2 regions of the Roseateles sp. 22389 genome follow, and region 2 is predicted to be linked to the other one. Evidence: predicted binding sites of a transcription regulator. Region 2 holds the regulator's gene; the other holds the start of a gene.
The links. Region 2 encodes FliA, which starts transcription of late flagellar genes. Its sites were predicted from a motif close to CTAAAGTTTNNNNNNNNNNNGCCGNTA; they were not measured.
Positions count from the first base shown of each region.

Region 1: ACTJKJ_RS06045 (putative motility protein) is a predicted target of FliA. The motif match lies at 1,298-1,324, and genes of this name have one in related genera.

Region 1 is NZ_JBQEOF010000003.1:236,154-241,852, reverse strand. It holds gene ACTJKJ_RS06055 (HlyD family secretion protein) at 1-274, opposite strand, end outside; gene ACTJKJ_RS06050 (SDR family oxidoreductase) at 506-1,207, shown strand; gene ACTJKJ_RS06045 (putative motility protein) at 1,333-1,548, shown strand; gene ACTJKJ_RS06040 (DUF3224 domain-containing protein) at 1,573-1,980, opposite strand; gene ACTJKJ_RS06035 (AraC family transcriptional regulator) at 2,168-3,001, shown strand; gene ACTJKJ_RS06030 (VOC family protein) at 3,124-3,525, shown strand; gene ACTJKJ_RS06025 (helix-turn-helix transcriptional regulator) at 3,522-4,409, shown strand; gene ACTJKJ_RS06020 (hypothetical protein) at 4,483-5,622, shown strand; gene ACTJKJ_RS06015 (hypothetical protein) at 5,646-5,699, shown strand, end outside.
Region 2 is NZ_JBQEOF010000002.1:437,054-442,752, forward strand. It holds gene ACTJKJ_RS04965 (methyl-accepting chemotaxis protein) at 1-665, opposite strand, end outside; gene ACTJKJ_RS04970 (RNA polymerase sigma factor FliA) at 810-1,523, opposite strand; gene ACTJKJ_RS04975 (MinD/ParA family ATP-binding protein) at 1,545-2,366, opposite strand; gene flhF (flagellar biosynthesis protein FlhF) at 2,748-4,415, opposite strand; gene flhA (flagellar biosynthesis protein FlhA) at 4,412-5,699, opposite strand, start outside.

The sequences.
Region 1 (5,699 bases), on a different contig from region 2:
GGAGGTCGAGCAACTGGCCCGCGACCGGCGCCGCGACGTAGACCGGATCGCCTTCGGCATAACCGGACCAGGCCGGCGACGGTTCGGGACCGCAGGCGGCGAGGGCTGCGGCGGCCAGCAGCGCCAGGACGGCATTCGCGCGACCTGCTCCCCGAGCCTCCGGAGCCTGCGGGGGCGCCGCGCCGGCCGCGCGGACCGCCTCGGCCTGGCGACCGATCCGGACCCCATTCCAACGGAAGAGGCGGTGAGGCGGGCGGCGCGGCATCGTGGGCATCGGCGGCTTCTCCGGACGACGGGATGGCCGGGATTATTGCCCCTGAGCCAACTGCGCGCGCGAGTAGCCGGAGCGCCAACATCGGTCCGCGCGGCTTGGCGACATCCCCTCCGCCGACAGGGGCAAGGCGTGGGCGGTCCGGCGTTTAGATGATGGTCGACATTACATTATTCATGTCGAGTGAAATTGAAAAAAGCCACTCCACCCCGTTCCACTGCTCAAGGATTCACCATGGACTTCAAGAACACTGTCGCGCTGGTCACCGGCGCCAATCGCGGTCTCGGCAAGAGCTTCGTCAAGGCGCTGCAGGCCGCCGGCGTGAAGAAGATCTACGCGGCGGCGCGGGATCCGGCGTCCATCGACCTGCCCGGCGTGACGCCGCTCCGGCTCGACGTCACCAAGCCGGACCAGATCGCCGCGGCGGTGCGGGCGGCGGGTGACGTCACGCTGCTGATCAACAACGCGGGCATCACCCGCGGCTCGCCGCTGATGGGCGAGCAGGCGATCGCCGCGCTGCGCGATGAGTTCGAGACCAACGTCGTGGGGCCGCTCGAGCTGACCCGCGCGTTCGCGCCGGTGCTCAAGGAGCAGGGCGGCGGCGCGGTGGTCAACGTGCTGTCGGTGCTGAGCTGGCTCAACCTGACCGGCGCGGCGACCTACAGCGTGTCCAAGGCGGCGACCTGGTCGGTCACCAACGGACTGCGCCAGGAGCTGAAGGATCAGGGCACGGCGGTGCTGGGGCTGCACGTCGGTTTCATGGACACCGACATGACCGCGGGCATCGACGCACCGAAGACCGACCCGCTGGACGTCGCCCGGCAGGTACTGGCGGCGCTGGCCGACGGCAAGGACGAGGTCTATGCCGATGACATGACGCGCGCGGTGAAGGCGGGGCTGTCGGCGGAGCTGGGCAGCTACCGCGGCGGCGTTTGAGGCGGCGTCCACGGCCGCGCGCGACGTGGTGGGTGAGGCGGCGGGCGAGGTGGCTCGGCGCGGGAGCGGCGTCCACTGCGTGAATTTCCGCTCAAGTCGGCGCGGAATCGGCCGATAGTGCCTGCATGGTCATCACCAACTCCCCCAGCGTCGACGCCGCCGTCAGGCAGGCCTCCAACGGCACGCCGGGCACGGCCGGCAATGCCGCCGGCCTGCTGGTGCTGCGCAAGGCCATGGACGTCCAGGAAGCCGGCGCTGCGGCTCTGCTCGCCGCCTTGCCGCAGGCGCCTGCCCTGGCCACCGAGGGCACGCTCGGGCGGAACATCAACACCTACGCCTGATCCGGCGGCGCGGCGCAGTCCGCGTTACTCGCCGGGCAGGCGATAGGTGAAGACATAGAGGTGCTGCCCGTTGCGGGCCTCGATGCTCATGTCGCCGCTCAGGCCGGCCAGCTCGCCGGTGCCGGAGTCGGGCACGACGCGAACCGACAGCTGAGGCGCACCGCGCGTCATCTCGCCGAGGTGCATCAGCACGAAGGAGCCGCTGCGACCCGCAAGACGCCCTTCCACGCGCTCCATGGCGACATAGCCCGCCGAGCCGGGCGTCGCGCTGCGGAAGGACAGCATCTGTCCCATGCCGCTGGCGTCGAGGTCGCCGCGGAACTGCTTGTGGATCAGCGTCCGGGCCGGTTGAGCCGGCGCCTCGCCGGGTTCCAGTGGCTGGGCGGTGAGTCGCAGGTCGAAGAGGCCGCGCGCGATGCGGGCCGGCGCCATCGGCGCACTCGCGGAAACGGCAGGCGCTGAGGCCTCGGGCGCCGGGGCGGCCATCGCGGAACCTGCGGACAGGAGCGCGGCGATACTCGTCGCAAGAGCTGGCATGGTGATCGGGAGGGCGTTGATTTCGTCCCATTGCACCGGAACCGCAATCCCGGCGATAGGAAAAACACGACATCGGCATCGCATGACAGCACACGCCCCTCGCGGCGCGCGAGGCGTTCTCTACCCCGGACTGGCGCCAGGGCGCTTCCACCATGACCAGCAGCCGCCCAGCGCCGATCTGGCGCCTTGGATCGAGCATCACTGGTTCGTGAGCTGGGATCTCCGGGCATGTCCGCCGCAGGTTCAATCGACGCTGCCCCATCCCAATGTCCACTTGGTCGTGGAAGACGGCGCGGTGCGCCTGTGGGGCGTCCAACGAGCACGTTTCAACCGGACGCTTGCCGGTCGCGGTTGGGTGCATGGCGTCAAGTTCAAGGTCGGAGCGCTGCCGGCATTCCTGCGATCGCCGGCGGCCGACCTGATGGACCGGCAGGTCGATGCCCGCGGCCTGCTGGGCGACGATGTGGATCGGTTGCTGGATCCGCCGCTGGCTGACGCTCCCGAGGCGGGGAAGACGCGCATCGAGGCTGTGCTGCGCGCGCGAGTTCCGCCGGTGGTGGATGCGCGCGGGGCGAGGCTGGCGGAGATCGTCGACGTCATAGGCCGTGACGCGGGCATCACTTCGGTCGAACAGCTGTGCACGATGACGGGAGAGTCCGCACGTCGCTTGCAGCGGGACTTCAGGCATTACGTCGGAGCGAGTCCGAAATGGGTGATCGCTCGTTACCGGCTGCATGAGGCGCTCGCCTTGCTGCAGAGCGGTGAAGCGAAGCCCGACGCCGAACTGGCCCAGCGCCTGGGCTATTTCGACCAGGCGCATTTCATCCGGGACTTCCGCCAGTTGGTCGGCATGACGCCGAGGGCGGATGTGAGCGCGCTGCATCGCGACTCGGGCGAACCGGCAGCGGCGCGTTGACGTCCGATGCTGAAGGCTGATCGACGGACGCCTGATCGGATCGGCACCGAACTTGAACGGACGCGGCGAGGAGCCGGCGCCGGCGCTGCCTACACTGGCTGCGTCATCCACAAGGAGCGTTCATGTTCAACCACATCGTCATCGGCACCAACGACATCGACCGCGCGCGGCGCTTCTATGACCAGGTGCTGGGCGTGCTCGGGGTGGGCGGGGCCATGCCGCACCAGGCCAAGTCCGGCCACCAGCGGCTGTTCTACCGCCATGACGGCGGCACGCTGGGCATCGCGCAGCCGATCAACGACGAGCCCGCGACCTTCGCCAACGGCGGCACCATTGCCTTCCGCTGCGCGTCGCCGGAGCAGGTCCATGCCTTCCACGACACGGCGGTGGCCCATGGCGGCGTCTCGATCGAGGAGCCACCCGGCCTGCGCGTCGATTCGCTCGGGCAGTTCTACCTGGCCTACGTCCGTGACCCCGACGGCAACAAGCTGTGCGCCCTGCATCGCGTGAAGACATCGCCTTGAGCGTCGCCCGCGGCAGCGTGAGCCTGGCCACCGGGGCCGAGCTCGCGCGAACCTTGCATGTCAGGCCCGGCCTGGGCGTGGCCGCGCACGTCATGCAGGGAGAAGGGCTGGAGATCGTGCGCATCCGCGTCGAGCGGCCGGCCGTCATCGTCGTCGACCGGGGCATCAAGACGGTCAAGCCCGCGCGCGGCGGCGCCGTCCGGGCCTTGCCCGGCCAGGTGCTGCTGCTGGCCGGCGGGCACACGGTCGACTTCCACAACCGCATCACCGATGGCGAGCGCTACGAGGCGCGCTGGCTCATGTTCGGCGGGACGGTGCTGGACGATCCCTACTACCTGGCCACCGCGCAGCGCCAGTCCTCTGCCGATGCGCCCGAGGTGGCCCCGCCTCCGGCGCGGGTGCTGCGCCGCGTGCCGGATGGCTTGGCCGAGGCCTTCGAGCGCGCGCGGCATGGCCTCGCCCCGGACCCGTCGCGGCCCGAGGCGGTGGTGCGCCAGCAGATGCTGGAGGTGGCGCACTGGTTGCTCGCGGCGGGCATGGTGCTGCGCGTGCCGCCTGACGACGCGAGGGTCTCGGCGCGGATCCGGGCCATGCTGTCGGCGCGACTGGACGGTGAATGGAGTTCCGACGCCATCGCCCGGTCGCTGGCCATGTCGGAGGCCACGCTGCGACGCCGTCTGGCGGCCGAGGGCGTGACGCTGCGCGAGCTGATCGCGGATGTGCGCATGGCCTCTGCGCTGGTCCTGCTGCAGGCCACCTCCCGGCCGGTCTCCGAGATCGCATCGGCGGTCGGGTACGACTCGCCATCGCGATTCGCGGTGCGCTTCCGCGGTCGATTCGGCTTCGCGCCGACCGCGGTGCGCGGGCATGCGAGGGCGGTGTGACCTTCGACTGTTTCCCGCACCGTTGCAGCACTCAGAATCGATGGTTCCTCCGACACGGATCAGGGAGACACGAATGACGAGTCCCGCGCAACAGATCGCACAAAACAAGGCGGCTGAATGCAGGCTGCAAGTGCTGGCGCATCGGCAGGCCTTTGCCCGGCAGGGCTTGGCCGCGGGTCAATGTGCCGCTGACGGTTGGGATCTTTGCGCTGAGACGTTCAGTGGCGAGTTTGACCTGGACACGCCCGTCGGTCAGGGTCTGTTGCGGGGACTGCTCGCTCAACAGCCCAGCGTCTTGCATACGTTGCGAAGCTGGGAGCCGACCATGCCGGTCGCCCGAGTGCCAATGCCCGTCGCTGCACCCCGTCCCGGCCCCGGACCGCGCCCAGAAGACGATCTCCCACCATGGCTCAAAGACTATCTTTTCGGGCAATGGGGCGGCGCCGGCGTGCAGTCCGAAATCCGCTCGGCGGGCGTGGGACCCGGCAACATCATTGGCAACGGTCTCGCCGCGGCGCAGACCGCGACCATGATGGGCATGCAGGGCCAGACAGCCGCGCGCCTCAGCACTGCCGCGCAGCAGATCGCCTCTGGCGCTTCACGTACGGTCCGCATCAATCAGTTCATGGACCTGTACAACGCCAACCAGGGAAAGGGGCTGCCGCGTCTACGGCTGAGAATCCGAAACCTGCCATTGACGGTTGCCGCGCCGATTCCGGGAACCCAATGGCGTACCAACGCAAAGGGCACGACCCACTCCACGCGCTGGGCCGCTCCAACGGCCAGTCAGGTCAAAGGCGCGGGGGCGGTCGCCGCGGAAAGCCGATGGGCCCGGAGCATGGGCTGGTCCACGGGGAAGTTGGGGACCGGCCTGATCACCTTTGCCCCCACAGCCGCCCTCGACGCGTGGAGCAGCATTGAATTCGATCTGGACGCGAACGGCAAGCGGCAGATCCGGTCCTTCGACACCAACAAGTTCCTGGTCGCCTCTGCCCGCAACCAAAGCGGCAACGCCCTGGGACTGGCCGCCAGCGTCGCCGCGGTCCCCGTGGCGGTAGCGATCACCGCTGGTCTGGGCCTGACTGTGGTGGGCGCCCCTCTCGTGCTGATCGGCTTGGCGGCGGGCGTTGCGGTGCAAGTCATCTGGAACGCTTCTGGTGGCGCCGACTTCGCGGAGAACCAGGCGCGCGCCGCGCTCGGGATGGCTCGGTGAGGCCTCCGGACAACCTCTCCACCTTGAAAGGCACGCCGGTCGCCATGGCGATTGCCGGCGTGCTGATCGTGCCGGCG
Region 2 (5,699 bases):
ATCTCGACACCCAGCTCGCCGGAGCGTGCCGCGAGCAGCTGCGTCGTCGCCTGGCTCTCCTGCGCGGACTTGGCGATCAGGTCCACGTCGACCTCGACATCCGCGAAGGCCTGGTGGATCTTGCTCTGCGCGGCGCCTCCCGCGCCGTCCGCCCGCAGCTCGCGGCTGAAGCTCTCGATCCGCGAATCGAGCGTTCCCACCGTGCCCATGATCGCCTTCGAGGACGCCTCGACCTGCGCCGCCAGGTCCTTGACCGCGTCCGCCACGACGCCGAAACCGCGTCCGGCCTCGCCGGCGCGCTTGGCCTCGACCGACGCGTTGAACGCGACCAGTCGCGTCTGCAGCGCGATCTTCGTGATCTCAGACGCCGCGTCGCTCACCAGCCGCAGCGTGGAGACGATCTCGCCGACCTCGTCGCCCACGCCGGACAGCGCCGTGCGCGCGCGCCCCACCGCCTCGCGGGTCTGGTTCGTCGATTGGTTGATGCCGTCCTGCGCATGCCGGACCTGCTCGAGCTCCGCGCCCAGCGCCTGCATCGCCTGCGCCTGCGAGGTCACGACCTTCTGCGTGTCCTCCAGCAGCCCGCGGACTTCGGCCGCGTCGCGGCCCAGTTTGGACACGCCGCCCGACAGCTCCCGGACGACGGTGGTGGTCTTGCCTTGCATCGTCGGCTCGCGCGGGCCGATCCCGGCGCCGCCCTCCGACGCGTCAGGCGACGCCTTCCCGGCTCGCCTGCGCAATGAGTCCCACATCGGACGCTCCCCCATGGTGTTTGGACCACAAGGACTGCGGCCGCTGTGCGGCCCGTTTTACCAGTCGCGCAGCTTCACGCGCAATCGGGCAATCGCTTGACTGTGCAGCTGGCACACCCGCGATTCGGTCACCTTCAGCACGGCGGCGATCTCTTTCAGGTTCATGTCATGTTCGTAGTACATGGACATGACGTAACCCTCGCGCTCCGGCAGGTTCTTGATGGCCTCCACCAGCGCCTCGCGCATGCGGTGGTCGCGCAGCATCGACATCGGATCGGCCGACTCGTCGCTGACGTGGCGGTCGAGGTAGTCGTCGCTGTCGTCATCCCCGGAGATGTCCTCCAGATAGACCAGCTGCGTGCCGCGTACCTTGCCCAGCATCTCCTGGTACTCGCCCAGCGAGATGCCCATCTCCGCGGCGATCTCCGATTCCTGCGGCGGACGGCCCAGCTTCTGCTCGAGCTTGTGCACCGCGCTCTCGATCGAGCGCTGCTGGCGCCGGTTGCCGCGGCTCATCCAGTCGCTGCCGCGGAGCTCGTCGAGCATCGCGCCGCGGATGCGCTGCGTCGCGAAGGTCTCGAACTGCACGCCCTGCGCCGTGTCGAAGCGCGACAGCGCGTCCGTCAGGCCGATCAGGCCGACCTGGATCAGGTCGTCCAGTTCCACATTGGCCGGCAGCTTGGCGATCATCTGATGCGCCAGGCGGCGCACCAGCGGGCTGTACTGGCGGATCAGCGAGTTGTTGTCGAGTTGACCCTTGGCGGTGTACATCGTCTCGTCTCCCATCCGGGGTCAATGCGCAGCCAGGGTCACGCCTTGCGGGGCGCGACCGGCCTTGGGCTGCCACATCGGCCGCGGACGCAGCGGCATCGCATCGGCGGCGCTGTCCAGCGCCGCGCCAGGCACCGACGCCAGCAGCAGCTCGCGCGCCATGTGACGCATCTCGTGCGTCAGCGGCGCCGTCACCGGCTGGCGGGGATCCAGGCAGGCCCACTCGCGCAGCACCGCGCCGAGGAAACCATCGCCGCAGCTCGAAAGCTGCTGCGCGATCCGCTCGGCCAGGCGCAGCTGCGGATTGCAGGCCAGCAGCAGGCTGTAGACCATCAGGCCCGCCCGCTGCGTCAACCACTTCATGCCGGCGTAGGCGTAGGTCACGCTCTGCACGTCGGTGTCGGCCAGCAGCACCGGTCTCACCTCGCGCGAGACCAGCACGCGGCTCAGTTCGGCCGCGCTGGCATGCAGCAGGATCACGTCCGCGAACGGGGCCGCGTCGGTCACCGCTTCCAGGAACTGGGCGGCCGAGCCGTTGGCGTTGATGTAGCGCAGCGGCAGTCCGCGCGCGGCCAGGAAGGACACCTTGGCCGACAGCGGCTCCACGCACGCCGCCAGGTCCACCGCCGCGAGGTCGGACGGCGCCGAGGCCTGCTCGCCGGCGTCCACCACCAGCGTGTGCAGGCCCAGTTCGGCGAAGGCGGCGCACATGCCTTCGAGCAGCGCGCCGCTGCCCACGACATGCGGATTGCTCACCACCGGCACCACCCGCACCCGCGCGGTGGCGAAGAGGCGTCGCAGGCCGTCGGCCTGGTCCTTGGGAGCATTGCTGAAATCGCGCATTGGGCTGCTCTGTGTCGTCTTACGTGTTGGGTTCCAGCGGTCGTTTCCCTCTGACAGGGAAGCGCCATTGCTGGAGCCGTTACCGGAAGTTTCGCCCCGGGGGCCACCCTTCGACGCGGAATTGAAAGGGGGAAACACCCCGCTTTTCTCTGCCGCTTTCGCCCTCGCTTGCCTCTGGCCCGGCGACTTCAGGCCGTTGCCGGCCTGGGTCGCGCACAGGACAAGTTGACCACCATGAAGCAACGTCGGGTTAACAAAGCCCCAACGACAGAAGGGAAGAGCACGGCTCTTCCCAGGTTCGAGGCGTTCAAGATTGCCACTACCCTCACCCCCGCCCTCTCCCGCAAGCGGGCGAGGGAGTCAGGAGGGGGTGTTGTTCGGTCAGTTCAGGCCCATGGGCGAGGCTGCGCCGGCCGACGCGCCGACGGAGCCGGCGGTGAAGATCAGGTTGACATCGGAGGCGTCCATGCGCCAGGCCGACTGGCCGTGGCTGCGCAGCGCGCGCTGCACCAGGGCCTGCGATGACAGGCGGTGCCAGTCTTCCGGCACGCGCTGGCCGTTGGTGACGCCCAGCACCCGCAGCTTGTGGCGGATCACCGTGTCCAGCGCCGGGGCCAGCTTCACCGCCTCGTCCAGCTTGGACAGGATCACGCCCTGCGCTTCCGCGCCGCGCCAGGCGCCGACCACGTCCTCGATCGTCTCGCCCTGCTGCGCCGCGTTGACGACCAGGATGCGCTTGATGCTCTTGTGCGCCAGCATGTCCAGCAGCTCGGCGGTGCGGCTGTCGCGCTGGGCCGTGCCGGCCGTGTCGATCAGCACCATCTTCTTGCCGGCCAGCAGCTCCAGCAAATCTTCCAGCGAAGCGCGGTCATGCGCCGTGTGCACCGGCACGCCGAGGATGCGGCCATAGGCGCGCAGTTGCTCGTGAGCGCCGATCCGGTAGGCGTCCAGGGTGATCAGGCCCAGTTGGCTCGCGCCGTATTTGGTGGCGAAGGCCGCGGCGATCTTGGCCGTCGTGGTCGTCTTGCCGACGCCGGTCGAGCCGATCATCGCGAACACGCCGCCCTGGTCTTCCAGCGCCGGCATCTGCTCGGCGGTGTGGACGTTGCGGGCCAGCACGTTCGAGGCCCAGGCCTGCGATTCCGATTCCTCGGTCATCGGGGCCGGCAAGCCCTCGACCAGCTTGCGCACCAGCGCGGGCGAAAAACCGGCGTCCAGCAGCTTCTGCGTCAGGCGGGCCTGCGCGGGCTGGCGCTGCAGCTTCTCCATGAAGGCCAGGGCGCCGAAGCGCTCTTCGATCATGCCCTTCATGGCGCGCAGCTCGGACATCATTTCCTGCTCGCGACGCGACGACGCGGGCATGTCGTTCAGCGGATGGCCGCCGAAGCCGCCACCGACGCCGCCCAGGTCGGCGACCGGCTGCTGCACGCGGATCTCGTCGCGCAGCACCGGCGGCACGATGCGCGGCGCGGGCGCCGGAGCGGGCGGCTCGTAGGCGCGCTCGTCGACGCGGCGCGCGCCCAGGGTCTGCATCGCGGCACGGGCGCGCTGGTCGCGCTGCGCGGCCATCGAGGCGACCGATTCATTCATCTGCGCCTGCGCGTAGGCGGCGGGCGCCGGCTCGTCGATCATCGGATCGGGCAGGCCGTTGAGCTCGGCCGAGCGGCGCTTGAGCATGCGCTCGCGCACGTAGTCCTGGAAGGACAGCGTGCTCATGGCCATCGCGTTGACGTCCTCGCCGACCGAGCCGCCGAAGCCGGGCTCGGCGCGCTGCGGGGCCGGCGACGCGGCCAGGCGCTGCTTGAGGGCCTGGCGCGGTTGCGCTTCCTGGCGCTGCGGCTGGGCGGCCTGGCGCGGCGCGGCGGCGGCGCGGGGCGCCTGGGCGGCCACGCGCTCGATCTGCGACATGCCTTCCGGCGCCATCGCCAGCACTTCCACGCCTTCCGGGCAGGGCTTGTTGGAGAGCACGACCGCGTCGTCGCCGAAGGCCTGGCGGACCAGGGCCATGGCTTCGCGGGAATTGCGGGCGGTAAAGCGTTTGACGTTCATGCCGTGCCTCCGATGATGGAGCCGATGCGGATCGTGTGCGTTTCAGGAATCTCGCTGTGTCCCAGGACCTTCAGCCGCGGCGCAGCGCGCTTGAGCAGTCGGGCCAGGGGCGCGCGGATCAGGTCAGGCACCAGCAGGCAGGCGGGCAGACCACGGTCCTCCTGGGACTGGGCGGTCTGGGCGGCACTCCGCGCAAGCGTGTCGGCCACACCGGGATCCAGCGCCGCGCCGTGAGGCGAGTGCAGGGCCTGCGTGACCAGGCGCTCCAGCTCCGGATCGAGGGCGATGACATCCAGTTCCTTCGCCGGACCGTAGATCTGCTGCACGATCGCCGGGGCGATGTGGATGCGGATGCGACGGGCCAGCTCGGCCGGATCGGTGGTCTGCGTGGCGTTCTCCGCCAGGCTTTCCACGATGGAGCGCATGTCGCGGATGTGCACGCCCTCTTCCAGCAGGAACTGGAGGACTCGTTGCAGGGCGGCGACATTGACCATCTTTGGAATCACGTCTTCGATGAGCTGAGGCGCTTGCTTGGTGAGGTGATCCACCAGCTGCTGGGTTTCCACCCGGCCCAACAATCGGGCCGCGTGAACTTGCAGCAAGTGTGAAAGATGCGTGGCCACCACGGTCGCGCAATCAACGACGGTAAATCCCGCCATTTGCGCCATATCCCGTTGCCGCTCCTCTATCCAGACCGCCGGGAGCCCGAAGGCGGGATCCGTCGTCGGCGTCCCGATCAGCTTCTGCGTCGCGTGGCCGGGGTTGATCGCCAGCCACATGCCCGGGTAGGCCTCCGCCTCGCCGATCACCGCGCCGCGCAGCGTCACGCGGTACTGGCTGGGGCGCAGCTCCAGGTTGTCCCGGATGTGCACCGACGGCGGCAGGAAACCGATGTCCTGCGCGAACTTGCGGCGCACGCCCTTGATGCGGCTGAGCAGGTCGCCTTCGCGCGACTTGTCCACCAGCGTGATCAGGCGGTAACCCACTTCCAGGCCCAGGGTGTCCACGGCCTGCACGTCGTCCCAGGAGGCCTCGGCATCCGGGTTCGGCGCGCCCGGCACCGGGGCGGCCGGCTTCTTCAGCTCGGCGGCCTGCTTGGCCTGCTCCTTGGTTCGCAGCCAGTACGCGAGGTAGCCCATCGCGCCGGCGATCATCAGGAAGACCAGGTGCGGCATGCCCGGGATCAGGCCCAGCAGGCCGATCACGCCGGCGGTGATGGCGACCGCCTTGGTCGAGCCGAACACCTGCGAGCCGATCATCTGGCCCACGTCCTTGTCCTTGCCC